2 regions of the Cellulosimicrobium sp. 72-3 genome follow, and region 1 is predicted to be linked to the other one. Evidence: predicted binding sites of a transcription regulator. Region 1 holds the regulator's gene; the other holds the start of a gene.
What was found. The regulator LexA, encoded in region 1, represses DNA repair genes until DNA is damaged. The targets are predictions, from matches to a motif close to TCGAACANNTGTTCGA.
Positions count from the first base shown of each region.

Region 2: the regulator LexA is predicted to act here: its motif matches at 10,835-10,850, upstream of ruvA (Holliday junction branch migration protein RuvA).

Region 1 covers NZ_CP053419.1:1,777,009-1,792,263, forward strand. Annotated here, with positions in the region: gene HKK73_RS08015 (YbjN domain-containing protein) at 1-14, opposite strand, end outside; gene miaA (tRNA (adenosine(37)-N6)-dimethylallyltransferase MiaA) at 169-1,224, shown strand; gene dapF (diaminopimelate epimerase) at 1,221-2,249, shown strand; gene HKK73_RS08030 (class I SAM-dependent methyltransferase) at 2,258-2,947, opposite strand; gene hflX (GTPase HflX) at 3,107-4,663, shown strand; gene HKK73_RS08040 (ATP-dependent DNA helicase) at 4,853-6,946, shown strand; gene HKK73_RS08045 (L-lactate dehydrogenase) at 6,976-7,983, shown strand; gene lexA (transcriptional repressor LexA) at 8,097-8,831, opposite strand; gene HKK73_RS08055 (LysM peptidoglycan-binding domain-containing protein) at 9,168-9,542, shown strand; gene nrdR (transcriptional regulator NrdR) at 9,910-10,440, shown strand; gene HKK73_RS08065 (aldo/keto reductase) at 10,525-11,622, opposite strand; gene HKK73_RS08070 (DUF5302 domain-containing protein) at 11,833-12,027, shown strand; gene HKK73_RS08075 (pyridoxamine 5'-phosphate oxidase family protein) at 12,089-12,508, opposite strand; gene serA (phosphoglycerate dehydrogenase) at 12,620-13,819, opposite strand; gene HKK73_RS08085 (AAA family ATPase) at 13,908-15,255, opposite strand, start outside.
Region 2 covers NZ_CP053419.1:1,988,456-2,003,710, forward strand. Annotated here, with positions in the region: gene thrS (threonine--tRNA ligase) at 1-1,869, shown strand, start outside; gene HKK73_RS09005 (HIT domain-containing protein) at 1,876-2,514, shown strand; gene pgsA (phosphatidylinositol phosphate synthase) at 2,514-3,182, shown strand; gene HKK73_RS09015 (phosphatidylinositol mannoside acyltransferase) at 3,182-4,162, shown strand; gene HKK73_RS09020 (glycosyltransferase family 4 protein) at 4,165-5,370, shown strand; gene HKK73_RS09025 (hypothetical protein) at 5,367-6,017, shown strand; gene pdxS (pyridoxal 5'-phosphate synthase lyase subunit PdxS) at 6,208-7,149, shown strand; gene HKK73_RS09035 (NUDIX hydrolase) at 7,209-7,772, shown strand; gene HKK73_RS09040 (hypothetical protein) at 7,779-8,450, opposite strand; gene pdxT (pyridoxal 5'-phosphate synthase glutaminase subunit PdxT) at 8,535-9,197, shown strand; gene HKK73_RS09050 (YebC/PmpR family DNA-binding transcriptional regulator) at 9,204-9,965, shown strand; gene ruvC (crossover junction endodeoxyribonuclease RuvC) at 10,173-10,742, shown strand; gene ruvA (Holliday junction branch migration protein RuvA) at 10,941-11,576, shown strand; gene ruvB (Holliday junction branch migration DNA helicase RuvB) at 11,579-12,655, shown strand; gene yajC (preprotein translocase subunit YajC) at 12,844-13,302, shown strand; gene secD (protein translocase subunit SecD) at 13,384-15,255, shown strand, end outside.

The DNA.
Region 1 (15,255 bases):
GTGAAGAAACCCATGTTCTCGAGTCCTTGTCGTCTGAGAGGTCGTGCGAGGTCGTCGTGCTGAGGTCGTACGCGTCGGTGCGCGCTGGCGGACCGACCACCGGACACCCTACGCATCCTCGCCCACACGCCTCGGGCCGCCGGCCGCCCGGACGGTACCGTTGCGCGGGTGAAGACCGAGCACGACCCCGCAGGCCCAGGCGTCGTCGTCGCCGTCGTCGGCCCGACGGCCACGGGGAAGTCCAACCTCGCCCTCGACCTCGCCGAGCGCCTGTCCGTCCCCGGGGCGCCCGCGGAGATCGTCAACGCCGACGCCTACCAGCTCTACCGCGGCATGGACGTCGGGACCGCGAAGGTCCCCGTCGCCGAGCGCCGCGGTGTGCGCCACCATCTCCTCGACGTGCTCGACCCCGCCGAGGACGCGTCCGTGGCCCGGTACCAGACCGAGGCCCGCCGCGTGCTCGACGAGATCGCCGCCCGGGGGGCGCGCGCCGTCGTCGTGGGCGGCAGCGGGCTGTACGTCCGCGCCCTCCTCGACGACATGCGGTTCCCGGGCACGGACCCCGCCGTGCGGGCGGCGCTCGAGGCGCGCGCCGAGGAGCAGGGCCCGCGCGCGCTGCACGACGAGCTCCTCCGGCGCGACCCCGCGGCCGCCGCGAGCATCGGCCCGGCCAACACCCGCCGGCTCGTCCGGGCGCTCGAGGTCATGGAGCTCACCGGCGAGCCGTTCACGGCGAACCTCCCGCGCCAGGTCTACGTCCGCCCGACCGTGCAGATCGGCCTCGACTGCGACCGGGCCGTGCTCGACGCGCGGGTCGCCGGCCGCGTCGAGCGCATGTGGGAGCAGGGCCTGGTGGCCGAGGTGCGCCGCGTCGAGGCGCACGGCATGGGCCGCACGGCCCGGCGCGCCGTCGGCTACGCGGAGGTGCTCGCCGCGCTCCACGGCGAGACCACGCAGGACGCCGCGCGCGAGGCCGTCACCGCGAACACGCGGCGCCTCGCGCGCAAGCAGATGGGCTGGTTCGGCCGGGACCCGCGCGTCGGGTGGCTCGACGCGCAGTCGCCGACGCGCGTCGAGGACGCTCTCGCGCTCGTCGCCGCGGCGGACGAGCGCGCTGCCGCGCAGGGCACGGACGGGCACGACCCCGCGACCGTGCCGGGCACCGCCGTCGGGCCGGACGAGGCGGACAGCGGCGCGCCCGTGCGCCGTAGTCTGGGCTCATGACGCGCACCCGCTTCACCAAGGGCCACGGGACCCGCAACGACTTCGTGCTCCTCGCCGACACGAAGGGCGAGCTCGACCTCACGCCCGAGCTCGTGCGCGCGCTCGCCGACCGCCGCGGCGGCGTCGGGGGCGACGGCGTCATCCGCCTCGTGCCGACCGCGCTCGTCCCGGAGTCGCGCGACGTGCTCGCGGAGGACCCGCACGCCATCTGGTTCATGGACTACCGCAACGCCGACGGCTCGGTCGCCGAGATGTGCGGCAACGGGGTCCGCGTCTTCGCGGCCTTCGCCGAGCGCCTCGGGCTGGTGAGCTTCGCGGGCGGCACCGAGGTCCCGGTCGGCACCCGCGCGGGCGTCAAGCGCGTGCGCAAGGAGGACGACGGCTGGTTCGCCGTCGACATGGGCCCGTGGTTCCTCCCCGGCGGCCGCCCCGCGCTCCAGGACGGCTACGACGCGACCGTCGTCGTGCGGGGCTGGGAGGTCCCGCGTCCGGCGCTCAGCGTCGACCTCGGCAACCCCCACACCGTCCTCGCCGTCGCGCGCGAGGACGTGCTCGAGCGCGCCGACCTCACCGAGGCGCCCGTCGTCGAGCCGCACCCGTCCCACGGGACGAACGTCGAGCTCGTGGTGCCCCTCGGCGAGACGACCGCGGACGACGGCACCGTCGTCGGGCACGTGCGCATGCGCGTGCACGAGCGCGGCGTCGGGGAGACGCCGTCGTGCGGCACGGGCGCGTGCGCGGCGGCGCTCGCGGTCCGCGTGTGGGGCGGTCCCGACGCGCCGGACACCTACCTCGTCGACGTCCCGGGCGGCACGGTGCGCGTGCGGGCGCTCCCGGGCGGCCGCGTCGAACTCGCCGGTCCCGCGGTGCTCGTCCACGCGGGGGAGATCGACCTCGCCGCGCTCGTCCCGGGGACGCCGGTCCCGCCGGAGGAGGACGCGCACGAGGGCGCGGACGGCCACGTGACCGCCCCGCCCGCCGAGCCGGTCGCGGCGGCGTCCGAGGGCGACCGCGCGCCGGTCTGACCGCCGGCTCAGCGGGGCGCGACGACCTCGAGGACGCGGAACCCCTTCGCGCTCGCGGCGCGCTCGACGACCGCGCCCGGCAGGAGCGGGGGCAGCGCCTCGGCGAGCCAGCGCTGGAGCGAGTCCGAGCCCAGGTTGCGCTGCACCACGAGGTGCGCGCTCGCGCCCGGCGCGAGCCGGGGCAGCCAGTGCAGGAGCATCCCGTGCAGGACGTCCTTGCCGACCCGGATCGGCGGGTTCGACCACAGCGCGGCGAGCGCGACGTCGTCGGGCACGTCGTCCGGGAGCACGGCCTGGACGTTGTCCAGCCCGAGACGCTGCGCGTTGCGGCGCACGAGGTCGAGCGCGCGCTCGTTGACGTCGACGGCCCACACGGTCGCCTCCGGCGCCTCCAGGGCCATCGTCAGGGCGACCGGGCCCCAGCCGCAGCCGAGGTCGAGGACATGGGCGGGGCCGTCGTCGGGCCGGGCCGCGAGGACGTCGTCGAGCGGCGGGGTGGTGCGCAGGAGCACCTGCGTGCCGAGGTCCAGGCGGCCGGGGGAGAAGACGCCCGAGGCGACCTCGACCTCGACGTCGCGGCCCGCGAGCCGCACGGAGATCGTGCGGCGCTCGGCGGCGGACGCGGGCCGGGCGGTGAAGTAGTGGTCCGCCGCGCCGTCGGGCGCGGCGTCGACGGCGGGGTCCTGGTCCTCGGTCACGTCGGCCGATCCTACGCGGGCGCGCCCACGTCAGGAGGCGGCGCGGCGCGTCCGGGCCGCCCGTCGTGGGCTTAACCACTGGCCTCGGGACGATTTCGCGTGCCACGCTTGTTGTCACACCCGGACGCACGAGCGCCCACCACCGACGGAAGGCGGCACATGAGCCCAACCCCTGCGAACACTCCGAACCCCACCTCGGCTCAGGACGAGCCGACCGGCGCGACGCGGGACATCGCGAGCGACGTCGTGGCGCGGGTGCTCGCTCGGGCCGGGACGGCACGCGCCGAGGGCGGCACGGTCCACACGGAGCACGACGGCGAGCAGCTCGAGCTCGAGGAGCGCAGCGCGCTGCGCCGTGTCGTCGGCCTGTCGACCGAGCTCGAGGACGTCACCGAGGTCGAGTACCGGCAGCTGCGCCTCGAGAAGGTCGTGCTCGTCGGGCTCTGGAGCCCCGGCTCCGACCCGCGCGAGGACGGCGCGCCCACGTCCGCCGAGGAGGCCGAGATCTCGCTGCGCGAGCTCGCCGCCCTCGCGGAGACCGCGGGCTCGCAGGTGCTCGACGGCGTGATCCAGCGCCGCGCGAAGCCCGACCCGGGCACGTACCTGGGCTCCGGCAAGGCCGCGCAGCTCGCCGACGTCGTCGCCGCCAGCGGCGCGGACACGGTCGTGATCGACGGCGAGCTCGCGCCCTCCCAGCGGCGCGCGCTCGAGGACATCGTCAAGGTCAAGGTCATCGACCGGACCGCGCTGATCCTCGACATCTTCGCCCAGCACGCCAAGTCGCGGGAGGGCAAGGCGCAGGTCGAGCTCGCCCAGCTCGAGTACCTCCTCCCGCGCCTGCGCGGCTGGGGCGAGTCGATGTCCCGCCAGGCCGGTGGCCAGGTCGGCGGCGCCGGCGCGGGCATGGGGTCGCGCGGTCCCGGTGAGACGAAGATCGAGCTGGACCGCCGGCGCATCCGCAACCGCATGGCCAAGCTGCGCCGCGAGATCCAGGCGATGGCCCCGGGGCGCGAGACGAAGCGCGCGTCGCGCAAGCGGCACGCCGTGCCGTCCGTCGCGATCGCGGGCTACACGAACGCGGGCAAGTCGAGCCTGCTCAACGCCATCACCGGCGCGGGCGTGCTCGTCGAGAACGCGCTGTTCGCGACGCTCGACCCCACGGTGCGCCGCACGCGCACCGAGGACGGCCGGGTCTACACGCTCGCCGACACCGTCGGGTTCGTGCGCGCGCTGCCGCACCAGCTCGTCGAGGCGTTCCGCTCGACGCTCGAGGAGGTCGGCGACGCCGACCTGCTGCTGCACGTGGTGGACGCGTCGCACCCCGACCCGGAGGGCCAGATCGCGGCGGTGCGCCACGTCCTGGCCGACATCCCGGGCGTGGAGGACGTGCCCGAGGTGATCGTGCTCAACAAGGCGGACCTCGCCGACCCGGAGACGATCGCGCGCATCCGGCTGCGCGAGCGCCGCACGGTCGTCGTGTCGGCGCACACGGGCGAGGGGATCGAGCACCTGCGCGAGCTCATCGCGCACGAGCTCCCGCGCCCGGACGTCGAGATCGACGTCGTCGTGCCGTACCACCGGGGCGACCTCGTGCACCGCGTGCACACCGAGGGCGAGATCGACCACGAGGAGCACACGCCCGAGGGCACGCTCCTGCGCGGCCGTGTCGCCCAGGCCCTCGCGACGGAGCTCGTGGGCGCCTCCGCCGGGAGCTGAGCCGCCCCCCCGGGCCTCCCGGCGGCGCGGCGGGCCCGCCCGCTGGACCCGGCGTCGGCCCCACGCACGACCCCGCGCGGCCACGGCTGCGCGGGGTCGCGTGCGTCCCGGGCCGGTCCACAGGGCCCCCGCCGCGTGGGTGCCCGACCGTAGAATCGGCAAGTGCCCCCCTCCACCCGTACCGCTCCCGTGCCCGACCGTCCGGACACGGAGGCGCCCGGGCAGGCGGCCGGTGACGTGCCCGCCGTCGAGGAGCTCCTCGACCTCGCGGTCACGCGCCTGGGCGGCGCGCGGCGCGACGGCCAGCGGACCATGGCGCGTGCCGTCACGGACGCCATCGAGGGCTCCGAGCACCTCGTGGTCCAGGCCGGGACCGGGACGGGGAAGTCGCTCGGGTACCTCGTGCCGGCCGTGCGTCACGCGGTCGCGACCGACGAGCGCGTCGTCGTCTCGACGGCGACCCTCGCCCTCCAGCGCCAGGTCATCACGCGGGACCTCCCGCTCGTGGCCGACGCCGTTGCGGACCGCCTCCCGCGGCCCGCGTCGATCGCGCTCCTCAAGGGCTGGCACAACTACCTGTGCGTGCACAAGATCGCGGGCGGCTACCCCGCGGACGAGCCCACGCTCTTCGACCTCCCCGGCGAGGCGGCGGGCGCCGCCGACCACCCCGCCGCGCGTGGCGGGACGAGCATGGCGGCCCTCGGGGAGCAGGTCGTGCGCCTGCGGGAGTGGGCCGACGAGACGCCCACGGGCGACCGGGACGACCTCGTCCCCGGCGTGAGCGACAAGGCGTGGCGGCAGGTCTCCGTCACGGCGCTCGAGTGCCTGGGCCAGCGCTGCCCGCTGCTCGCCGAGTGCTTCCCCGAGCGGGCGCGCGCCGCGGCGCGCGAGGCCGACGTCGTCGTGACGAACCACGCGATGCTCGGCATCGCGGCCATGGGGTCGCCCGGGGTGCTGCCCGAGCACGACGTCCTCGTCGTCGACGAGGCGCACGAGCTCGCCGACCGCGTCACGGCCGCCGCGACGGTGGACCTCTCGGTCCCGGCGATCGAGAGCGCGGCGCGCCTCGCCCGCCGCCACGGCGGGGTCACGACGGACGCGCTCGACGCCGCGTCCGCCGTGTTCGGCACGGTCGTCGGGTCGCTGCCCGCCGAGCGCTTCCCCGACGGCCTGCCCGACGCCGCGCGCTCCGCCGTCGCGGCGGTGCGGGACGCCGCGCGCGAGGTGCTCTCCACGCTCAAGCCCGAGACCGGCGTGACCAAGCCGGCCCAGCCGGACACGGGCCTGAAGATGGCGCAGTCGACGATGCTGCAGCTCTTCGAGGTCGCCGAGCGCATGGCGGCCGACCCCACGGGCCACGACGTGCTGTGGTGCTCGCGGCCGGGGGAGGGCGGCTGGTCCGGCGACCGCTTCGGCGACGGCGCGAGCCGCCTGCACGCCGCCCCGCTCGGTGTGGCGGGCCTCATCCGCACCCACCTGCTGGCGGAGCGCACCGGCGTCTTCACGTCCGCGACGCTCGCGCTCGGCGGGAGCTTCGACGCCGTCGCGCGCACCTTCGGGCTCGGCCCCGCGGCGACGGGCGGAGCCGCGGACGTGGGCGACGGCGACGCGCCGCGCTGGCGCGGGCTCGACGTCGGGAGCCCGTTCGACTACCCGCGCCAGGGCATCCTCTACGTCGCGAAGCGCCTGCCGACGCCCGGCCGCGAGGCGTCGACCGAGCACCAGCTCGACGAGATCGCGGCGCTCGTCGAGGCTGCCGGCGGTCGGACCCTCGGCCTGTTCTCCTCGCGGCGCGCCGCGGTGGCCGCGGCGGAGGCGATGCGCGAGCGGCTGGACGTGCCGGTCCTGTGCCAGGGCGACGACCAGCTGCCGACGCTCGTGCGGGAGTTCGCCGAGGACCCGGCGACGTGCCTGTTCGGCACGCTGTCGCTGTGGCAGGGCGTGGACGTGCCCGGGCCGTCGTGCCAGCTCGTGCTCATCGATCGCATCCCGTTCCCGCGCCCGGACGACCCGGTGAGGTCGGCGCGGGCTCGCGCCGTCGAGGCCGCGGGCGGCAACGGGTTCATGCAGGTCTCCGCAACGCACGCGGCCCTCCTGCTCGCCCAGGGTGCCGGGCGGCTCGTGCGGTCCACGGCCGACCGCGGGGTCGTCGCGGTCCTGGACCCGCGGCTCGTGACGGCGCGCTACGGGTCGTTCCTCACGCGGTCCATGCCGGGGTTCTGGCAGACGACCGACCGCGACGTGGCCACCGCTGCGCTCCGCCGCCTCGCGGCCCTAGGCTGAGCCCTTTCCAGCGACTTCACGGAGGCGACATGACGAGCACGTCACCGCAGGGCACCGGCGACGCGACCGCGGGCGGTCCGGGAGGGGGAGCGCGGACGACGAAGCTCGCGATCGTCGGCGCCGGTGCCGTCGGCTCGACGCTCGCCTACGCCGCGCTCATGCGGGGCGCGGCGCGCACGGTGGCGCTCCTCGACGTCAACCGCGCGAAGGTCGAGGCCGAGGTCCTCGACCTCCAGCACGGCATCCAGTTCATGCCCATGGCGCGCGTCGAGGGGTCCGACGACGTCGCGGTGTGCGCGGGGGCCGACGTCGTCGTGGTCACGGCCGGCGCCAAGCAGAAGCCGGGTCAGACGCGCCTCGACCTCGCCGAGGGCACGATCGGGCTCATGCGGACTATCCTGCCGGGCCTCGTGGAGGTGGCCCCGGACGCCGTCTACGTCATGGTGACCAACCCCGTCGACATCGTCACGTACGCGGCGCTCAAGTTCTCGGGGCTGCCCCCGACGCAGCTCTTCGGCAGCGGCACCGTGCTCGACTCCTCGCGGCTGCGGTTCCTCGTGGCGCAGCACTGCGGTGTCGCGGTGCAGAACGTGCACGCGTACATCGCGGGGGAGCACGGCGACAGCGAGATCCCGCTCTGGAGCTCCGCGACGATCGGCGGCGCGCCGCTGCTCGAGTGGCAGGGCATCGGCGGTCGGGGACCGCTCACGGGCGACGTGCGCGACGAGATCGCGCGCGAGGTCGTGCAGTCGGCCTACCGGATCATCGAGGGCAAGGGCGCGACCAACTACGCGGTCGGGCTCGCGGGCACCCGGATCATCGAGGCGGTGCTCGCCGACGAGCACCGGGTGCTGCCCGTGTCGACGCTCCTCGACGGCATCTACGGGCTCGAGGACGTCTGCCTGTCGCTCCCGACGCTCGTCGACCGCCGGGGCGCGACGGAGCGCGTCGAGGTCCCGCTGGCGGACGACGAGCTCGCAGGCCTGCGCTCGTCCGCGGAGTCGCTGCGCGCGGTCGCGCGACGCTTCGGGCTCTGAGCCACGGGCCCGTCGGGCCCGGCACGACGAGAGCCGGGCGGTCGAGGGACCGCCCGGCTCTCGTCGTGTCCCAAGCCTGCCCGGAGGGGCGCCCGGAGCCGCTCGGGGACCGTTCAGAGGCTGCGCAGGACGGAGACGACGCGCCCCAGCACCTGGGCGTCGTCGCCGGGGATCGGGTCGTACGCGGCGTTGTGCGGCATGAGCCACACGTGGCCGTCGGCGCGCCGCAGGCTCTTCACGGTGGCCTCGCCGTCGATCATGGCGGCCACGATCTCGCCGTTCTCCGCGACCGGCTGGCGCCGCACGACGACCCAGTCGCCGTCGCAGATCGCGGCGTCGATCATTGAGTCGCCCTGGACGCGCAGGAGGAAGAGTTCTCCCTCGCCCACGAGCTGGCGCGGCAGCGGGAAGACGTCCTCCACGACCTGCTCCGCGAGGATGGGGCCACCGGCGGCGATGCGGCCGACGACGGGGACGTACGACGGCGCGGGGTGGGCCTCGTCGTACGCGGGCTCGGGGGCCGTCCCGGCCGGCGCGAGCGGGGTGGCGCGGCGGGCGTCGTCGGGCTGGACCACCTCGATGGCGCGCGGACGGTTCGGGTCGCGCCGCAGGAACCCCTTGCGCTCGAGCGTGGTGAGCTGGTGCTTGACGGAGGACGGGCTCGTGAGCCCGACGGCCTCGCCGATCTCGCGCATGCTCGGCGGGTAGCCGCGCTGCTCGACGCACGCGCGGATGGTCTCGAGCACGAGCCGCTGGCGCGGGGTGAGCCCGTCACCCCCTGCCGACCCGTCCGGCAGCTCGCGCACCTCGGCGAGCCCCCGTGCCCTGTCCGTGCCTCGTCCCGCCATGGTCGCTCCGCCCTCGTCCGTCGCGTGCCGCCGGCGCCAGCCGGGCCTGCGGCCTCCCCTCCCCGGGGCGTGTGCCCCGGGACCTCGGTCGCCCCTCCGGGTCCGAGCGGACATGTCCGGCGAACCGACCTGACCCCAGGCTAGGGGAGGATGCGACACGAATCAAACACCTGTTCGAGCATGTCTCGACTCTGTCGGCCGTTCGTGATAGACCTTCGTACAGATGTTCTACGTACAGGTGTTCGACCGCAACGGGTCGGCGTGGAGATGAGACGGGCGCGCGGGTCCGATCGACCGGGGAAGGCGATCGGGCTCGCGGGCCGGGACGGAGGGGACATGGACACGGTGGCGATGGCGACGGCAGCGCCGTCCGCGCTCGGGCGGGGCGGCGCAGCGGAGCGAGGCGCCCGCCCGGAGGCTCCGCTGCGGCTCACGCGACGCGGCCGTGCGGTCCTCGTGCTCCTCGTGGCCGTCGTGCTCGTCCTCGCGGCGCGGGTCGGGCTGGCCGTCGCGAGCGGGCCCGGGGAGCCGGTCGAGGTCCGCGTCCACGTCGTGAGCGCGGGGGAGACGCTGTGGGAGCTCGCCCAGGGCGTCGCGACCCCGGGGGAAGACCTCCGTGAGGTGGTCAGCGGGCTCGTGGAGCTGAACGGCCTGTCCTCGTCCGGCGTGCAGGCCGGCCAGACCATCCTGCTCCCGGTCGCCGAGCGGTGACGCGACGCGCGGGCGGCGGTCCAGGTCCTGTGACGCAGCACACGGCGCCGACGCGCGACAGGTTGCGGCCGAGGGTTGCGCCGGCGCCTTAGGTCCGCCTAAGTTAGTCACCTCACACGCCGGCTGGGGGGCTGGGCGGACGAGGCGAGGAGTGTGCGGACCACCGCGACTCCTGTGCACGTCGCCGCGCGCGAGGCGAGTCGCGCGCGAGATGGGGACGGGGGCGTCCCGACGGGGGCGGTCGACTTCGACCGCCCCCGTTCTGCTGCCCAGGGCCGGGCGCGTCGTCGGCGTGTTGCACCGCGCGCCCGCGACGACATACGTTCGTCGCGCCGACCTGTCGGCGCGACCCGCGGAGGAGCCCGCCATGCACTGCCCGTTCTGCCGTCACGCGGACTCCCGCGTCGTCGACTCCCGCACGTCCGACGACGGTGCCTCCATCCGCCGGCGACGCCAGTGCCCGGAGTGCAACCGCCGCTTCACCACGATCGAGACCGCCAGCCTGTCCGTGGTCAAGCGGTCCGGCGTGACCGAGCCCTTCTCGCGCGAGAAGATCGTCAACGGCGTCCGCAAGGCCTGCCAGGGGCGCCCGGTGAATGAGGACGACCTCGCCGTCCTCGCGCAGCGCGTCGAGGAGACCATCCGCGCGAGCGGGAGCGCCGAGCTCGACGCCTACGAGATCGGTCTCGCGATCCTCGGGCCGCTGCGTGAGCTCGACGAGGTCGCCTACCTGCGCTTCGCGAGCGTCTACCAGGCGTTCGACTCGCTCGAGGACTTCGAGAGCGCCATCACGTCGCTGCGCGTCGACCGGGAGGAGCGCGAGGCGGCGGCGGGCCGTGCGGCGGCCGAGGCCACCGACGACGTCGCGACCGACCGCGAGGCTGCACCCCAGCCCTGACAGTCACGCGACGGTCCCGCGCCTCGCGCCTCCGGTCCGAGGTTCGGTCCGCACAGCCGGACACGGCTGCGCGCGGCCGCGGCGCTACAGGTCGCTGGACCGCGACGCCCAGATGTTGATGCCCGTGTCCACGGGGAGGGCGTCGACGGCCGCGATCTCCTCCGGGGAGAGGTCGGGGGCGTCGAGGGCCGCGAGGTTGTCGTCGAGCTGGCGCGTCGAGCTCGCGCCGAGCAGGACCGACGTGACGCGCTGGTCGCGCAGCGCCCAGCGGATCGCCGTGGACGCGAGCGTCCGTCCGTGGGCGCGTGCGAGCTCGTCCAGGTGGCGCACGCGGTCGATGTTCTCCTCCGAGAGGAACGCCGGGCGCAGGGGCCCGCCGCGCGCTGCGCGCGACCCGTCCGGGACCCCGTGGAGGTAGCGGTCCGTGAGCATGCCCTGGGCGAGCGGGGAGAACGCGACGACGCCGAGCCCTTCGTCGCCCGCGACGTCGAGCACGGTGGCCCCCGCCTCGTCGTGCGGGTCGGGCGCCTCGATCCACCGGTTGAGCATGGAGTAGGAGACCTGGGTGACGACGAGCTCGACCCCGGCGTCGGCCGCGACCCGCAGGGCCTCGCGCGTCCGCCGCGCCGAGTACGACGAGATGCCGGCGTAGCGGGCGCGCCCCGACCGGACCGCCGTCGCCAGCGCACCGATGGTCTCCTCGAGCGGGGTGGAGGGGTCGTAGCGGTGCGAGTAGAAGATGTCGACGTGGTCGAGCCCGAGCCGGCGCAGCGACGCGTCGAGGGACGAGAGCAGGTACTTCCGGGACCCGCCCTCGCCGTAGGGGCCGGGGCCCATGCGGTAGCCCGCCTTGGTGGTCACGACGAGCTCGTCGCGCACGGGCCGGAGCTCGCGCGCGAGCAGCCGGCCCAGCGACTCCTCCGCGGCGCCGCCGGGCGGCCCGTAGTTGTTCGCGAGGTCGAGGTGCGTCACGCCACGGTCGACGGCGCGCAGCACGATCTCGCGCTGCGTCGAGAAGGGGTCGGCGACGCCGAAGTTCTGCCAGAGCCCGAGCGCGACCTCCGGCAGGCGCAGGCCGCTCCGGCCGAGCGCACGGTGCGGGAGCGCGGCACGCGCCGGCGCGGGACCGCCTGTGGCGTGGGGAGGAGCGGGGGAGGCCTGCGGCGTGGGATCGGGCGACACGTCCCGACGCTACCCGACGGCGTTCGCCGCGCGGTCGTCGGCGCTCGCGGCGCGGTCCCCAGCGCCGGCGCCCGCAAGGCCGGGACGGCCGGTCCGAGCGGACAAATGAGGTGGCGTCGGGCCGCCCGGTGGGGGAGGCTGGCGGGGTGCCCGCAGCGTCGGGCCGACCGCAGTGCCCCCACCGAGTTCCCCGTCGACGAGGAGACCGCCATGGCGTCCGACCAGCAGCGACCCGCTGCAGAGACCGCACCGACCGAGGAGGCCAAGGCGAAGTTCCGGGAGGCGCTCGACCGGAAGAACGCCGCGCGCCACCGCACGGCGGACGGCGAGTCGAACACGGGCTCCGTGCACGGCTCGGAGACCGTCGGACCGGTCCAGCGCACCTTCCGCCGCAAGTCCGGCTGAGCAGCACCCCCGACGTCCGGTCGTCCCCTGCGGGGCGGCCGGACGTCGTGCGTCCGGGGGACTAGGGCTCCGCGCGCGCGAAGCGTCGTCCGGTGAGCTCGTGGGCCTCGACCACGACCCACTCCTCGGTCGGGACGTCGACGGTGGGGACGAGCGGGTCCGCACCCTCCCGGACGGGATCCACCTCGTGCTCGGTGCGCAGACGGTGAGCGGTGCCGCGCGCGACGACGCTCCACGCCCCGTCGTCGTCGACGTGGTCCCACTCCAGGGCGACCCGCTCGTTGATGGCGAGCGTCGCGAGCTTCGTGCCGGGGACCGTGCGGAACGCGAGCGTGCGCTCGTGCGCCCGCACGGTCACGGGGTAGATGTCCGGCTCGCCCCGCACGCTCACGGCGAGGCGTGCGACGTGGGTCCCCTCCACGAGGTCCCACGACGCGTCGGCGTCGAGGATCTGCGGCGCGTCGTGCGTGTATCCGGTCATGCCTCATCGTGGCACCGGCGCGCGAGAGGCGCTCAGCGGCGAAGGTCACGGCCGCCGAGGACCTTCGCCGCGTGCGGACGGGCCGCGCGCGGCGAAGGTTCCCGGGCTGCGTCAGTCGAGGATGCGCAGGGCGATCGTCTGCTCCATCGCGGCCAGCGCCTCGATGACGGCGGGCTCCACGCGCGAGCCGACGTCGGTGACGACGTAGCCGATCTCGCCGCGGGTGGCGAGGAGCTGGCCCTCGATGTTCGTCCCGTGCTCGGCGAGGGTCGCGTTGACGGCGGCGAGGACACCGGGGGTGTTGCGGTGCAGGTGCGTGATGCGCGTGATGCCCGTCGTCTGCTCGAGCGCGAGGTTCGGCACGTTGACGCTGAGCGTCGTGGAGCCGGTGGTGAGGTAGTCGCGCAGCTTGGCGGACACGAACTGCCCGATCGCCTCCTGCGCCTCCTCCGTCGACCCGCCGATGTGCGGCGTGAGGATGACGTTCGGCAGGCCGCGCAGCTCGGAGTCGAACGCGTCGCCCTTGCGCTTGGGCTCGTGCGGGAAGACGTCGACCGCGGCGCCGGCCACACGGCCCTCGACGATCGCCTCGCGCAGCGCGCCGTAGTCCACCACGAAGCCGCGCGACAGGTTGAGGAAGATCGAGCCCGGGCGCATGCGGGCGAACTGCTTGGCGCCGAAGAGCCCGGCGTTGCCCTGGCGCCCGTCGACGTGGAGCGTGACGACGTCGGCCTGCTCGAGCAGCTCGTCGAGCGTGTCCATGCGGCGCGCGTTGCCGAGCGCGAGCTTCTCCGCCGTGTCGTAGAACACGACCGACATGCCGAGGTTCTCGGCGACCACGGAGAGCTGCGTGCCGATGTTGCCGTAGCCGACGATGCCGAGCGTGCGGCCACGGACCTCGTGCGCACCCTCCGCCGACTTGTCCCAGCGGCCCTCGTGCAGCGCGCGGTCGCGCTCGGTGAGGCGGCGCGTGAGCGCGATGATCTCGGCGAGCGCGAGCTCGACGACGGAGCGCGTGTTCTGGAACGGCGCGTTGAACACGGCGACGCCCTGCGTCGCGGCCGAGCGCAGGTCGATCTGGTTCGTGCCGATGCAGAACGCGCCGAGCGCCACCAGGTCGGGGGCGTTCTCGAGCACGTTCGCCGTGACGTTCGTCTTGGACCGGATGCCGAGCAGGTGGACGCCGTCGAGCGCCTCGATCAGCTCGGACTCGTCGAGGGCCCCGGTGCGGACGGTGACGTCGATGCCCGCGGCCTCGAGGTTCGAGGCGGCGAGGGGGTGCAGGTTTTCGAGGAGGAGGGCGCGTAGCACGCCCCCATGGTGCGCCCGTCCCGCGGTCCGGACCAAACGGGTCTTGACCCTCGGGACGAGGTGAACCCGCGCCCGGACACCACCGCTGTCAGGCTCCGGCGCCCCGTGCGTCGTCCGACGGCGCGGGGGCGACCCCGGCGGGCAGCGGGCGCGCGTGCACGACGACGAGGCGCTGGGTCGGCCGTGTCATGGCGACGTACAGGTCGGACGGGCCCGAGGGCCCGGTCGCGACGTCGGCGGGCTCGACCAGCACGACGGCGTCGAACTCCAGCCCCTTGACCTGCACCGGGTCGAGCACGACGACCGGGTCCTCGCCGCCCGCGTCGGCGAGCCCGAGCGCGGCCCGCAGCGCAGGGACCGCGGGCGCGGCCGCGACGACGGCGACGCGACCGGACTCCGCGGCGACGAACTCGGCGCGCGCGGCCTCGGCCTCGGCCCGGACGCGTGCCTCCAGCGCGCCCGGTGCCACCTCGACCACGCGCAGGGCGTCCTCGACGTCGCGCGCGGACGTGAGCGGCGAGACCGGGAGGCCGGCCGCGACGGCCGCGCGTCGGGCCGCGTCCGCGACGGAGGCCGGGGTGCGGTAGTTGACCGTGAGCTCGGCGAGCCGCCACGCGTCGCGGAAGACCGGGTCGAGCATGCCCTTCCACGACCGGGCGCCCGCGAGCGAGGACGTCTGGGCGACGTCGCCGACCACCGTGAACGACCGCGTCGGGCACCGGCGCACGAGCATGCGCCACGCCATGGCGGACAGCTCCTGCGCCTCGTCGACCACGACGTGGCCGTAGGTCCACGTGCGGTCCTGCGCGGCGCGCTCGGCGGTGGTCAGGCGCGGGCCGCTCGCGGCGAACCGCTCGGCGAGCACGTCGGCGCCGACGATCCCGCCGCCCGCACCGGACGACTCGAGCACCTGCCGCGCGTACTCGAGGTCCTGCGCGCGCTGCGCCGCGCGTGCGGCGGCCTCGGCCCGCTCCGCCTGGTCGTCCTCGCCGAGGAGCTCCGCCGCCTCGTCGAGGAGCGGCACGTCCGCGGGGGTCCACGGCGCACCTTTCGCCCGCTCGAGGAGCCGTCGCTCCTCGGCGGAGAGCTCGGGCGCGGCCTCGGCGAGCCGGTGCGGCTTGGTCCACAGGTCCTCGAGGAGGCGCTCGGGCGTGAGCGGCAGCCAGGCCAGGTTGAGCGCGACCCGCACGTCGCGGTGGGAGCGCAGGTCCTCCAGCGCGAGCGCGCGGTCCTCGCCGACGAGGGGCTCGCCGAGCTGGCGCCCGTACTGCTCGACGAGGCGCGAGAGCATCTCGCGGACGAACGTGACGCGCGCGAGGTTGTGCGGCTTGTGGGTGCGTCGCGCCTTCGCGATGGCGTCGCGCACGTCGCGGCGGCGGATGACGAGGTCGTGGCCGTCGAGCCGGACCGGCACGTCGGCCGCGGGCACGCGCTCG
Region 2 (15,255 bases), 210 kb from region 1:
GGCGACGTGGTCGAGGGCGTGACGATCGACTCGCCCGACGGCCTCGCGGTGCTGCGGCACTCGGCCGCGCACGTGCTCGCGCAGGCCGTCCAGCAGGTCAACCCGGACGCGAAGCTGGGCATCGGCCCGCCGATCACGGACGGGTTCTACTACGACTTCGACGTCGAGACGCCGTTCACCCCCGAGGACCTCAAGGCGCTCGACAAGGCGATGTCGCGCATCATCAAGGAGGGCCAGACCTTCCGCCGCCGCGTGGTCACCGAGGACGAGGCGCGCGCCGAGCTCGCGCACGAGCCGTACAAGCTCGAGCTCATCGGGCTCAAGGGCTCCGGCACCGCGGACGACACCGAGGGCGCGAACGTCGAGGTCGGCGGCGGCGAGCTGACGATCTACGACAACGTGCGCGGCGCCGGGCGCGAAAGCGAGACGGTGGTCTGGAAGGACCTGTGCCGTGGCCCGCACCTGCCGAGCACGCGCCTGATCGGCAACGGCTACCAGCTCATGCGCTCGGCCGCGGCCTACTGGCGCGGCAGCGAGAAGAACCCGCAGCTCCAGCGCATCTACGGCACGGCGTGGCCGACGAAGGACGAGCTCAAGGCGTACCTCGAGCGGCTCGCGGAGGCGGAGCGGCGCGACCACCGTCGGCTCGGCAACGAGCTCGACCTGTTCTCCTTCCCGGAGGAGATCGGCTCGGGCCTGCCCGTGTTCCACCCCAACGGCGCGACGATCCGCATGGAGATGGAGGAGTACTCGCGCAAGCGGCACGTCGAGGCCGGCTACTCGTTCGTCAGCACGCCGCACATCACCAAGGCGAACCTGTTCCAGACGTCGCGCCACCTCGACTGGTACGCCGACGGCATGTACCCGCCGATGCACCTGGACGAGGAGCTCGACGACGACGGCAACGTCAAGCGGGCGGGCCAGGACTACTACCTCAAGCCGATGAACTGCCCGATGCACAACCTCGTGTACCGCTCGCGCGGGCGGTCGTACCGCGAGCTGCCGCTGCGGCTGTTCGAGTTCGGCACGGTGTACCGCTACGAGAAGTCGGGCGTCGTGCACGGGCTCACGCGGGCGCGCGGCTTCACGCAGGACGACGCGCACATCTACACCACGCGCGAGCAGATGCGCGACGAGCTGGGCTCGCTGCTCTCCTTCGTGCTGGACCTCCTGCGCGACTACGGGCTCGACGACTTCTACCTCGAGCTGTCGACGCGCGACCCCGAGAAGTCGGTGGGCGACGACGCCACGTGGGAGGAGGCGACCGAGGTCCTGCGCCAGGTCGCGACGGAGTCGGGCCTCGAGCTCGTCGCCGACCCGGGCGGCGCGGCGTTCTACGGCCCCAAGATCTCGGTCCAGGCGAAGGACGCGATCGGCCGCACGTGGCAGCTCTCGACGATCCAGCTCGACTTCTTCGAGCCGGAGCTGTTCGAGCTCGAGTACACGGCGTCCGACGGCACGCGCCAGCGTCCCGTGATGATCCACCGCGCGCTGTTCGGCTCGATCGAGCGGTTCTTCGGCATCCTCGTCGAGCACTACGCCGGCGCGTTCCCCGCGTGGCTCGCGCCCGTCCAGGTCGTGGCGGTCCCCGTCGCGGAGCCGTTCAACGACTACGTGGCCGACGTCGTCGCGCAGCTCAGGGCACAGGGGATCCGCGCGGAGGTCGACTACTCCGACGACCGGTTCGGCAAGAAGATCCGCAACGCGAGCACGCGCAAGGTCCCGTTCGTCCTCATCGCGGGCGGCGAGGACGCCGAGGCGGGCGCCGTGTCGTTCCGCTACCGCGACGGCCGCCAGGACAACGGCGTGCCCGTCGCCGAGGCCGTCGAGCGGATCGTCTCCGCCGTGCGCGACCGCGTCCAGGTCTGACGGCGCGTGAGCGACGAGCGCACGGGGGCGCCCGGCGCGGCCGACGAGGCCGCGCCGGGCGCCGCACCCGACCCCGCGACCGGTGCGACGGTCGAGACGCCGGACGCGCACCCACGGTTCGACGACGGCCTGGACCGGCTCTGGACGCCGCACCGCATGGTGTACATCGGCGGGCAGGACAAGCCCGCGGACGACTCGCGCGGCCAGTGCCCGTTCTGCCGCGTGCCGGACCGCACGGACGAGGACGGACTGATCGTCGCGCGCGGCCGGACCGCGTACGTCGTGCTCAACCTCTACCCGTACAACCCGGGCCACCTCATGGTCGTGCCGTACCGGCACGTGTCCGACTACACGGACCTCACGGAGGCCGAGACGGTCGAGGTCGCGCACCTCACGCAGACCGCCATGCGGGTCGTGCGCGCGGTGTCCGCGCCCGACGGCTTCAACCTCGGTATGAACCAGGGCGCGGTCGCGGGCGCGGGCATCGCCGCGCACCTGCACCAGCACGTCGTGCCGCGCTGGGCGGGGGACGCGAACTTCCTGCCGATCGTCGCGCAGACGAAGGCCGTGCCGGAGCTGCTCGCCGACACGCGGGCGCGGCTCGCGGCCGCCTGGCCGACGACCGGCGAGGGGGACGACGCCTGATGTTCGGTCGCCTGCGCGCGCTCACCACGCGCCTGTTCACGCCGCTCGCCGCGTTCCTCCTGCGCGTCGGGGTGAGCCCGGACGCGGTGACCGTCACGGGGACGCTCGGCGTCGTCGTCGGCGCGCTGTGGCTCTTCCCCACGGGCCACCTGTTCGCCGGGGTCATGGTCGTCATGGTCTGCGCCTTCGCCGACGTGCTCGACGGCGTCATGGCGCGCCGCGCCGGCCGGTCGGGCCCCTGGGGCGCGTTCCTCGACTCGACGCTCGACCGGCTCGCCGACGCCGCCGTGTTCGTCGGGCTCACGCTGTGGTTCGTCCGCGCCGACGACCCGCGGCTCACGCCCGACCTCGCCGCGTGGGGGACCGTCGTCGCGCTCGCGTGCCTCGCGCTCGGCGCCGTCGTGCCGTACGCACGGGCACGAGCCGAGAGCGTCGGCATGACCGCGCAGGTCGGGATCGCCGAGCGCGCCGACCGCCTCGTCGCGGCCCTCGTCGCCGCCGGGCTCGTCGGCCTGGGCCTGCCGCCCGTCGTGCTCGTCGTCGTGCTCGGCTTGCTCGCGCTCGCGAGCGCGGTGACGGTCGTGCAGCGCGTCGCGACGGTGCGCCGCCAGGCGCTCGCCCTCTCCGCGAGCGCCTCCCGGACCGACGACACGGAGGACGGTCGCTGATGGCCCTCGACGCCGGCAAGGCGTTCACGTTCGCCTGGCGCAACGCGCGCAAGGTGCCTGACCCGCTGCTGCGCGGGCTGTTCGACGCGATCGCCGACGTGACGTGGCTCGTGCACGGCGGGGGAGTGCGCCAGCTCGAGCGCAACCTCGCGCGCGTCCGGCCCGGGCTCTCGCCGCGCGCCCTGCGCCGGCTGTCGCGCGCGGGGATGCGGTCGTACATGCGGTACTACCGGGAGGCCTTCACGCTCCCGGCCTGGACGCCGGAGCAGGTCGAGGCGCGCGTGCGGCTCGTCGGGTACGAGAACCTGGCCGAGCACCTCGACGGCGACCGGAGCCCGGTGCTCGCGCTGTCCCACCAGGGCAACTGGGACCTCGCGGGCGCGTACGCGACCCCGCACATCGCGCCCGTGCTCACGGTCGCGGAGCGGCTGAAGCCCGACGAGCTGTTCGAGGAGTTCCTCGCGTTCCGCACCGGGCTCGGGCTCGAGATCCTCGCGCTCGGCGACGGCGACGTCTTCCGCGACCTCGTGCGCGGCGCGAGCCGGCCGGGGAAGATCATCCCGCTGCTCGCCGACCGCGACCTCACCCACCGCGGCATCGAGGTCGACCTCTTCGGCGAGCGGGCGCGGGTCGCGGCCGGGCCTGCGGCGCTCGCCGTGAGCACGGGCGCGCCGCTCGTGCCGGCCGGCATCTTCTACGAGCGCCTGCGCGGGGAGCGGCGCCGGGCCGCGGGCTCGCCCTGGGGCCTGGTCATCCGCTTCTTCCCGCGCGTCGAGATCGCCATGGACGTCCCGCGCGCCCAGCGGGTGGCCGCGGCGACCCAGTCCTGGGTCGACGCGCTGAGCGTCGCGATCCGCGAGCACCCGCAGGACTGGCACATGCTCCAGAAGGTGTTCGTCGACGACCTCGACCCCGAGCGCTACGCGCGCACGCGCGCCGCGGCGGGCGAGCCGGCCCCGGACGCGGAGCGTGCCGCATGAGCCTGCGCGTGGGCATCGTGTGCCCCTACTCGTTCGACGCCCCCGGCGGCGTGCAGTTCCACGTCCGCGACCTCGCCGAGGCGCTCATGGCGCGGGGCCACGAGGTCTCGGTGCTCGCCCCGGCCGACGACGACACGCCCGTCCCGGACTACCTCACCTCCGCCGGCGGCGCGGTGCCGGTGCGCTACAACGGCTCCGTCGCGCGGCTCACGTTCGGCCCGCGCACGGCGGGTCGCGTGCGCCGCTGGCTCGACGCCGGACGGTTCGACGTGCTGCACCTGCACGAGCCCGTCACGCCCTCGCTGAGCATGCTCGCGCTCTGGATCGCGCAGGGCCCGATCGTCGCGACGTTCCACACGTCGCTCGTACGCTCGCGCGCGCTCCAGGTCGCCTACCCGCTCGTGCGGCAGAGCCTGGAGAAGATCGACGCGCGCATCGCGGTCTCGGAGGACGCGCGGCGCACGCTGGTGGACCACCTGGGCGGCGACGCCGTCGTCATCCCCAACGGCGTGTACGTCGACACGTTCGCCGACGCCGTGCCGAGCCCGGCCTGGCAGGGCACGCCCGAGGCGCCGACGGTCGCGTTCCTCGGGCGCCTCGACGAGCCGCGCAAGGGCCTGCCCGTCCTGACGGCCGCGATCCCGCGGATCCTCGAGCAGCTCCCCGGCGCGCGGTTCCTCGTCGCCGGGCGCGGCGACGACGGCCGGGACGCCGCGATCGAGGCGCTCGGCGCGCACGCGTCGTCCGTCGAGTTCCTCGGGGGCGTGAGCGACGAGGACAAGGCGAGCCTGCTCGCGTCGGTGGACCTCTACATCGCCCCGCAGACCGGGGGCGAGAGCTTCGGGATCGTCCTCGTGGAGGCGATGAGCGCCGGGGCGTGCGTCGTCGCGAGCGACCTCGGCGCGTTCCGCCGGGTGCTCGACGACGGCGCCGCGGGCGTGCTGTTCCCCGTCGGCGACCCCGCGGCGCTGGCCCGCGCGGTGGTCGACGTCCTCGCGGACCCCGACGCCCGCGCGGCGCACCGGGCGCGCGCGGCCGAGTTCGTGCGGCGGTTCGACTGGTCCGCGGTGACCGACCAGGTCTCCGCGGTGTACGACATGGTGCTCGCGGCGTCCGAGGCGGTCATCCCCGTGCACGAGGACCCGCGCTCGCGTCGCGGCGGGCGGCTGCTGGGCCGCGTCCGCGAGGAGGAGGTGGGTCGCCCGTGACCTGGTCCGAGACCGCCGTCCTCGTCCTCGTCGTCGCGGCCCTGGCCGCGTGGCTGCTGTGGGTCGCCGCGTCGCGGCTCGACCGCCTCCACCGCAAGGTCATGGCGTCGCGGCTGGCGCTGGACGCCCAGCTCGTGCGCCGCGCGTCGGCCGCCGTGGACCTCGCGGCGTCCGGCGAGCTCGACCCCGCGAGCTCCGTCCTCGTCGCCGAGGCCGCGCACGCCGTCCTCGACGACGACGCCGACGCGCGCCGGCTCCGTGAGCAGGTGCCCGGCCTCGTGCCGCCGGACGGCCCCCGGCCCCGGCGTCTCCTGGGCGGCATGGCGGAGTCGCGCGCGCTCGCCGAGAGCGACCTCACCGCGACCCTGCGCTCCGCGCTGGAGGACGCCGACGACCTCGCCGAGGTGCGGTCGGTCCCGGCGGGCGACGAGCTGCTCGCGACGCTGTCCGCCGCGTGGTACCGCGCCCAGCTCGCGCGCCGCTTCCACAACGAGGCCGTCGCGCAGGCGCTGCGCGTGCGCAGCAAGTGGTGGGTGCGCCTGTTCCACCTGGCGGGCCACGCGCCGATGCCCGTCACGGTCGAGCTCGACGACGCCGCGCCGGACGTCCTCGTGCGGCCGGTCGCCTCCGCGGCCACGGCCGACTGAGGGTCGGCTCTCGCGTGCGGTACCGGGCTCGGCGGCCCCCTCCCGGCCGGTCCGGGCGCCGAGGCCGTGGACGTCCCGGCGATAGGATGGGAGCGCGTGGGAGCATGTGCCGTCGAGCCTGTTCGACGGCGTCCGCGCGCGAGCGCGCGACGTTCCCCTGACCTGAAGGTGTGAGGTACCGGTGACCAACGTGGCCGACCAGAACGTCCCTGCCGAGAGCGCCCCGGGCGCCGCGACCACGGAGGGTGCCGGCGCGGTCGGCACCGCGAAGGTCAAGCGGGGGATGGCGGAGATGCTCAAGGGCGGCGTCATCATGGACGTCGTCACGCCCGAGCAGGCGAAGATCGCCGAGGACGCCGGGGCGGTCGCGGTCATGGCCCTCGAGCGCGTGCCCGCCGACATCCGCGCCCAGGGCGGCGTCTCGCGCATGTCCGACCCGGACATGATCGACGGGATCATCGAGGCCGTCTCCATCCCCGTGATGGCCAAGGCGCGCATCGGCCACTTCGTCGAGGCGCAGGTGCTCCAGTCGCTCGGCGTGGACTACGTCGACGAGTCCGAGGTCCTCACGCCCGCGGACTACGCCAACCACATCGACAAGTGGCAGTTCACCGTCCCGTTCGTGTGCGGGGCGACCAACCTCGGCGAGGCGCTGCGCCGCATCACCGAGGGCGCCGCGATGATCCGCTCCAAGGGCGAGGCCGGCACGGGCGACGTCTCCAACGCGACCACGCACATGCGCACCATCCGCGGGGAGATCCGCCGCCTCACGTCGCTCCCCGAGGACGAGCTGTTCGTCGCCGCGAAGGAGCTCCAGGCGCCGTACGAGCTCGTCAAGGAGGTCGCCGCGACCGGCAAGCTCCCGGTCGTCATGTTCACGGCCGGCGGGATCGCGACCCCGGCCGACGCCGCGATGATGATGCAGCTCGGCGCCGAGGGCGTGTTCGTGGGATCGGGCATCTTCAAGTCCGGCAACCCCGCCCAGCGCGCGGCCGCCATCGTCAAGGCGACGACGTTCTACGACGACCCCGACGTGATCGCCAAGGTCTCGCGCGGTCTCGGCGAGGCGATGGTCGGCATCAACGTCGACGACATCCCCGTCCCGCACCGTCTGGCCGAGCGCGGCTGGTGACCGACCGCCGCGCGTCGCAGCCGTCCGTCGTCGTGCCGACGACGGACGGCTGAGCCGTCGTGGCCGAGGCCGCCGGAGCGCCGTCGTCCCTGGGCCCCGACTGGGTGCTCGGGGACGACGGCCTGTACTTCCGTCGCGGCGCGCGCGTGCTGCTCCTCGACGACGCCGATCGCATCCTCCTGGCGCGCGGGCACGACGTCGACCAGCCCGAGCGTTCGTGGTGGTTCACGATCGGCGGGGGAGTGGACCCGGGCGAGAGCGACGTCGACGCCGCGCTGCGCGAGGTCCACGAGGAGACGGGCCTGCGCCTCGACCCGGGCGCGCTCGTCGGCCCGGTGTACACGCGCAGCGCGATCTTCGACTTCTACCGGCAGCACTGCCGCCAGGACGAGGTGCTGTTCCTCGCGCGCGTCACCGGGGCGGACCGCGACGGCGGGCTCAGCCGCGCCGGGTGGACCGACGTCGAGCTCGACGTCGTCGACGAGATGCGCTGGTGGACGCTCGACGACCTGCGCGGCGTCCAGATCGAGGTGTTCCCCGAGGGGCTGCCCGACCTCGTCGCACCGCTGCTGCGCGGGTGGGACGGCGTGACGCGGCACCTCGGCACGGCGCGCGCGGACTGACCGGCGCTACGCCCGGCGGGCGATCACCCGCCACACGATCCCGCCGACGAGCAGCCCCGCGCCCAGCAGCCCGCCGCCGATCGCGACGAACCACAGCACGATCGTGCCGCCGAGCGTCGCGAAGAACGTGCCGAAGCGCCAGCCCTCGGTGACGACGAACGTCGTGCCCGCGGGCGCTGCGCCCTGCGCGACGGTCACCGTGCACGTCCCGGACGCCGGCGACGTCACCTCGGCCACCGTCGTCGCCTGGGAGGAGCCCAGGCCGGAGCTGCCGGACACCGACGGAGCGCTCACGGTGAGGTCGCCGTCGGCGCAGGTCACGGTCACGTCCTCGACGTCGAGGCCCGCGCCGGCCGAGGACCCCGCGCGGCCCACCGCCCAGATGCTGTACGGCTGGCCGCCCGTGACCTCGAGCTCCGCCTCGCCCGGCACGTCGCCCGACGCGAGCGCCGCCGACCCGGGCCGGCCCGCGCCGTCGATCACGCCGGTCGGCAGCGCCCGGACGAACGTCGTGACGCCGAGGACCCCCGCCACGAGCGCGAGCACGAGCACGACGGCGCCGACCACGATCATCGTCGTGGCGCCGCGCGTGCTGCGCGGGGGCCGCGGCGCCGCCCCGGGGTACGGCGCCGGACCGGGCGCGGGATAGGGCTGGCCAGGGGAGGGCGGGTAGGTCACGACGGCGAGGCTAGCAACCGTGGGCGCGGCCGGAGGCCCGCCGCGGGACGGGCGGCGGGGGCCGCCGACGTATCATTCCCCTTCGTGACGATCACGATCGGTGTCCTGGCCCTCCAGGGCGACGTGCGCGAGCACCGCGCCGCGCTCGAGGCCGCGGGCGCCCGCACGGTCGGCGTCCGCCGCCCCGAGGAGCTCGCCGGGGTCGACGGGCTCGTGCTCCCGGGCGGCGAGTCGACGACCATCGACAAGCTCCTGCGCATCTTCGAGCTCGACGAGCCGCTGCGCGCGCGCATCGCCGAGGGCCTGCCCGTCTACGGCTCGTGCGCCGGCATGATCCTGCTCGCCGACCGCATCCTGGGCGGCACCGCCGACCAGCGCACCATCGGCGGGCTCGACGTGACGGTCCGCCGCAACGCGTTCGGCCGCCAGGTCGACTCGTTCGAGACCGACCTCGCGTTCGCGGGTCTGGCGCCGGCGGACGACGGGCGCGACGGCGCACCGAGACCGGGCCAGGACGGGGACGCGGTGCACGCCGTGTTCATCCGGGCGCCCTGGGTCGAGGAGACCGGGCCCGGGGTCGAGGTGCTCGCCCGGATCCCCGAGCACGGCGCACCCGGCATCCCCGCGGCCGCCGCCGGTAGGATCGTCGCAGTCCAGCAGGGATCGCTGCTCGCCACCTCGTTCCACCCGGAGATCTCCGGGGACGCGCGCGTGCACGAGCTGTTCGTCAGAATCGCGAAGGGGTAGGAACGCATGTCAGGGCACTCCAAGTGGGCCACGACCAAGCACAAGAAGGCGGCCATCGACGCCAAGCGCGGCAAGCTCTTCGCGAAGCTCATCAAGAACATCGAGGTCGCGGCGCGCACGGGCGGCGGTGACCCCGCGGGCAACCCGACGCTGTTCGACGCCATCCAGAAGGCGAAGAAGTCGTCGGTCCCCAACGACAACATCGACCGCGCCGTCAAGCGCGGCTCGGGCACCGGCGCCGACGCCGTCGACTACCAGACGATCATGTACGAGGGCTACGGCCCCAACGGCATCGCCGTCCTGGTCGAGTGCCTCACCGACAACAAGAACCGTGCGGCCTCCGAGGTCCGCCTCGCGTTCAGCCGCAACGGCGGCAACCTCGCCGACCCGGGCTCCGTGTCCTACCTCTTCGCGCGCAAGGGCCTCGTCGTCGTGCCGAAGGCCGAGGGCGTGACCGAGGACGACGTCATGCTCGCCGCGCTCGAGGCGGGGGCCGAGGAGGTCACCGACTCCGGCGACGTCATCGAGGTGCTGTCCGAGGCGAGCGACCTCGTCGCCGTGCGCAGCGCGATCCAGGAGGCGGGGATCGAGTACGACTCCGCCGACTCGATCTGGCACCCGTCGATGGAGGTCGAGGTCGACGCCGAGGGCGCGCGCAAGATCCTGCGCCTCATCGACGCGCTCGAGGACAGCGACGACGTGCAGAACGTCTACGCCAACTTCGACGCGTCGGACGAGGTCATGGCGGAGCTCGATAACGACGACTGATCCGGCGGAGCTCGCGTCCTGATGGTCGGGTCGCGGCGCGGCCGGGAGGTCGGTGCGCGGTCTACCATCCGCGGCGCTCGTGCCTCGCGCCGCTCCCGCCAGGCCCGCCACGACCGCGCACCGACCTCCCGGCCCCACCGCTGGCTGGTCCGTCGCCGGACCGCGTGGCACGGCCGGTCCGTGCCGTTCACGTGAAAGGGTCGAGGGGTGCGCGTTCTCGGAGTGGATCCTGGGCTGACCCGGTGCGGTGTCGGGGTGGTGGACTCCGCGCGGGGGCGGCGGGCCGAGCTCGTCGCGGTCGGGGTGATCCGGACGGACCCGGAGCTGAGCGTGGACCTGCGGCTGCTGCGGATCGCGGAGCGGCTGGACGCGTGGTTCGACGAGCACGTGCCCGACGTCGTGGCGGTCGAGCGCGTGTTCGCGCAGCACAACGTCGGGACGGTCATGGGCACCGCGCAGGCCGCGGGCATCGCGATGGTCGGGGCGGCGAAGCGGGGCGTCCCCGTCGCGCTGCACACGCCGTCGGAGGTCAAGGCCGCGGTCACGGGGAGCGGACGCGCCGGCAAGGAGCAGGTCCAGCGCATGGTCGCGGGGATCCTCGGCCTCGCGGAGCCGCCGAAGCCCGCGGACGCGGCCGACGCGCTCGCGCTCGCGATCTGCCACCTCTGGCGCCCCGCGGGCGCCCTCCAGGGCGGCGAGCGGCACGAGCTCACCGCCGCGCAGCGCGCCTGGGCGGCCGCCGAGCACGCGGCGAAGGGACGGCGCGCGCCGCGCTAGCGGCGCCGGTTCCGCCGGTCGTGCCGGTGGGGGTGCCGGCGGTCCGTGTCGGTCGGTCGGCGGGTGGGCGGCCCTTGCTAGAGTGACCGCGGTCGTACGGGTGTTCGACGCGCCCCTCGGCGCGCGGCCCGACGGCGGTCCTCGGGGCCGGCGGACCATCGGACCAGGTCGGTGCTGCCGACCGGGAGAGGAGCCTGCGTGATCGCGTCCCTGAGCGGTGTCGTGGCGAGCGTCCAGCTCGACCGCGCCGTGCTCGAGGTCGGAGGAGTGGGCTACCTCGTCCACGCCACGCCCGCCACGCTCGCCGGCCTGCGCGTCGGGGAGACGGCGCGCCTCGCGACGAGCCTCGTCGTGCGCGAGGACTCGTTCACGCTCTACGGCTTCGCCGACGACGACGAGCGCGCCGTCTTCGAGACCGTCCAGACCGTGAGCGGCGTCGGTCCGCGCCTCGCGCTCGCGATGCTCGCCGTGCACACGCCCGACGGCCTGCGTCGTGCGGTCGCGGGTGCCGACATCGCCGCGCTCGTGCGCGTCCCGGGCATCGGCAACAAGGGCGCGCAGCGGATCGCGCTCGAGCTCGGCGACAAGCTCGGCCCGCCCACGGGCGCCGACGCCACCGAGGCGGGATCGATCGCCTCGGCGTCGGCGCCGCGTCCGGAGGACCGGCGCGACCAGGTGGTCGAGGCGCTCGTCGGGCTCGGCTGGAACCTCAAGGCCGCGGACGACGCGGTGTCCACCGTGCTCGCCGAGGCGGGCGTCGACGTCGTCGAGGCACCCGACGTGGCGGGCGCGCTGCGTGCCGCGCTGCGGGTGCTCGGCGGGCCGAGGAGCTGACGATGGCGACCTTCGACCAGGTGGGACTCGACGACCTCGGCGGGGACGGCACGTTCTCGTCGGAGCGCATCGTCGCTGCGGGTGCGGACGACCTCGAGCGTGCGGCCGAGGCCGCGCTCCGCCCGCGCCGGCTGGAGGAGTTCGTCGGCCAGGCCGTCGTGCGCGACCAGCTGTCGCTCGTGCTCCAGGCCGCGCTCGCGCGGGGGAGCGCACCCGACCACGTGCTCCTGTCGGGGCCGCCCGGGCTCGGCAAGACGACGCTCGCCATGATCATCGCCGCGGAGCTCGGCACGTCGCTGCGCGTGACGTCCGGGCCCGCGATCCAGCACGCCGGCGACCTCGCGGCGGTGCTGTCCTCGCTCGAGGAGGGCGAGGTCCTGTTCATCGACGAGATCCACCGGCTCGCGCGACCGGCCGAGGAGCTCCTCTACATGGCGATGGAGGACTTCCGCGTCGACGTCGTCGTGGGCAAGGGTGCCGGGGCGAGCGCCATCCCGCTCTCGCTGCCGCCGTTCACGGCGGTCGGCGCGACGACGCGCGCCGGGCTCCTGCCCGCGCCGCTGCGCGACCGGTTCGGCTTCACCGGGCACCTGGACTTCTACTCGGGCGACGAGCTCGAGCGCGTGCTGACGCGCTCGGCCGGTCTGCTGGGCGTCGCGCTCGACCCCCAGGCCGCCCGCGAGATCGCGGGGCGCTCGCGGGGGACGCCCCGCATCGCGAACCGCCTGCTGCGGCGCGTGCGCGACTGGGCGCAGGTGCGCGGCGACGGGACCATGGACCTCGCGGCCGCGCGCGCGGCCCTTGAGGTCTACGAGGTGGACCCGATCGGCCTCGACCGGCTCGACCGCGCGGTGCTCACCGCGCTGTGCACGCGCTTCAACGGCGGTCCCGTCGGCCTGACGACGCTCGCCGTGACGGTGGGCGAGGAGGCGGAGACGGTCGAGACCGTCGCCGAGCCGTACCTCGTGCGCGAGGGGCTGATCGGGCGGACGCCGCGGGGCCGCGTCGCGACCCCGGCCGCCTGGGCGCACCTCGGGCTCACCCCGCCGCGCGAGGGCGGCACGCTCTTCGACGCCTGAGGCGACGCCGGCGGTCATGGGCCCGGGAGGGCGTCCCGTGACGGCGGTCACAGGCGCTCCGCGGGTGGTCCTAGAATGGTCGGACCCGGGCGGGCGGAACTCCGCGGCGAGACGGCTCGTTGGTGAACCGTGCGCGCACGCCTAGACTGCGCGCAGATCCCGCACAGAACAGGACACGAGACTCCGTCATGGATATCAGCTTCATCCTCATCCTCGCCCTCGCGGCGGGTGCGATGTTCCTCATGACCAGCCGCACCCGCAAGCAGCAGCGCGAGGCCCAGAACTTCCGGGCGACCCTCGCCCCCGGGCAGGAGGTGATGACGGGCTCGGGCATGTTCGGCACGGTCGTCGACGTCGACGACGAGGCCGACGTCATCACCATCGAGTCGACGCCGGGCAACCAGTCCCGGTGGCTGCGCGCCGCGATCGCCAAGCTCGTCGAGCCCCCGGTCGAGGAGACCGAGGAGACGACGGCGGACGACGCGTCCGAGGGCGTGGCCGAGTACGGCAGCGCCGGTGCCGACGCCGGGACCACCACGAAGGGCGACGTCGACGACCTCGTCGTGCCCGACGACCTCTCCGGTCTGACCGACGACCGGTCGGAGAAGGACCGCGGACGCCGGGACGACGGCACCGACATCAAGTGACCCTATGCCGGTCGCTGCCGCGACCGGCCTGACGCGGTGGGCCGCGAGGCCCACCGCACACGCACGAGAAGAGACGGACAGTTGGCCACCAGCAGCACACGAGCGAGGCCCGTACGGACCCTCGTCACCCTGGGAATCCTCATCGTCGTCCTCTTCGGGTCCCTCTTCGCGGGCACGAAGCTCGACCCGAAGACCGAGGACAACCCGGGCGGGGCGAGCCTCACCCCGGGCCTCGCGCTCGATCTCGAGGGTGGCACGCAGATCATCCTGGAGCCCGTCACCACCGACGGCTCGCAGCCGACGGCCGAGGACATCAACCAGGCGATCAACGTCATCCGCCAGCGCATCGACGCGCAGGGTGTCTCCGAGGCCGAGATCACGAGCCAGGGCCGTAACAACATCGTCGTCGGCATCCCGGGGCAGCCGTCCCAGGAGACCATCGACCTCGTCAGCACCTCGGCCCAGATGCGCTTCCGCCCCGTGCTCTCCGTGGGCATGCCGACGGCGACGCCTGCCGACGACGAGTCCACCGACCCGGCCGCGGGCGACGACGCCGCGGCCGAGGACGCCCCGGACGCGACGGAGTCCGCGGACGCGGCCACCGACGGCGCGACGGACCCCGCGGCCGAGGACGGCACGGACCCGGCGGCCGACGCAGCGACGGACGCCCCGGCGGAGGACGCCACGACGGACCCGGCGCCGGAGACGACCCGCCCGGAGAACCCGAGCGACCTCGCGCAGATCACGCCGGAGCTGCAGGCGCAGTTCGACGCGCTCGACTGCACGCTCCCCGAGAACCTCGTGGGCGGCGACAGCGGCCCGACCGACAGCGCGTTCGTCTCGTGCGCCGACGACGGCACGGCCAAGTACATCCTCGGGCCGGTCGAGATCGAGGGCACCGACATCTCGAACGCGAGCTCCGGCCTGCGCGTCGGGCAGAACGGCGTCGTCACCAACGAGTGGGTCGTCAACATCGAGTTCGACTCCGAGGGCACCAAGGCCTTCCGTGACGTCACGACGCGTCTCACGACGCTCCCGTCGCCGCAGAACCAGTTCGCGATGGTCCTCGACGGCCTCGTCATCTCGGCGCCCGTCTCGCAGGTCGCGATCCCCGACGGCAAGGCCGAGATCTCGGGCAGCTTCACGCGCGACAGCGCGGCGACGCTGGCGAACCAGCTCAACTTCGGCTCGCTGCCCCTGACCTTCGAGGTGCAGAGCCAGGAGCAGATCTCCGCGACGCTCGGCTCCGAGCAGCTCGAGAAGGGTCTGCTCGCGGGCGCGATCGGCCTGCTGCTGGTCGTCATCTACTCGCTCTTCCAGTACCGCGTGCTCGGCCTGGTCACCGTCGCGTCGCTCGGCATCGCGGCCGTCGTGACGTTCGGCGTGATCTCGGTGCTCTCGTGGACGATCGGGTACCGCCTGTCGCTCGCCGGCGTCGCGGGGCTCATCGTCGCGATCGGTATCACCGCGGACTCGTTCATCGTGTACTTCGAACGCATCCGCGACGAGCTGCGCGACGGCCGGACGCTGAACTCCGCGGTGGAGAAGGGCTGGCAGCGTGCCCGCCGCACGATCCTCGCCTCGGACGCGGTGAACTTCGTCGCCGCGGTGGTCCTGTACTACCTGGCGGTCGGCGGCGTGCGCGGCTTCGCGTTCACGCTGGGCCTGACCACCCTGGTCGACCTGATCGTGGTGTTCCTCTTCACGCACCCGCTCATGCAGCTCCTCGCCCGGACCAAGTTCTTCGCGAACGGCCACCCGGCGTCGGGCCTCGACCCGCGGCGCCTCGGGGTGCGCGGCACGCGGTACGCAGGTCGCGGCCGCGTCGTCGGGGCGACCTCGACGGCACCCGCGGACGGCGGCGACGTCGTCGAGGACGCGCCGGTGCAGGACGCCCCGGCGCGCGAGCGCACGGCGCCCGTCCGGGAGACGGTCGGTGCCGGCGTCGGCCGG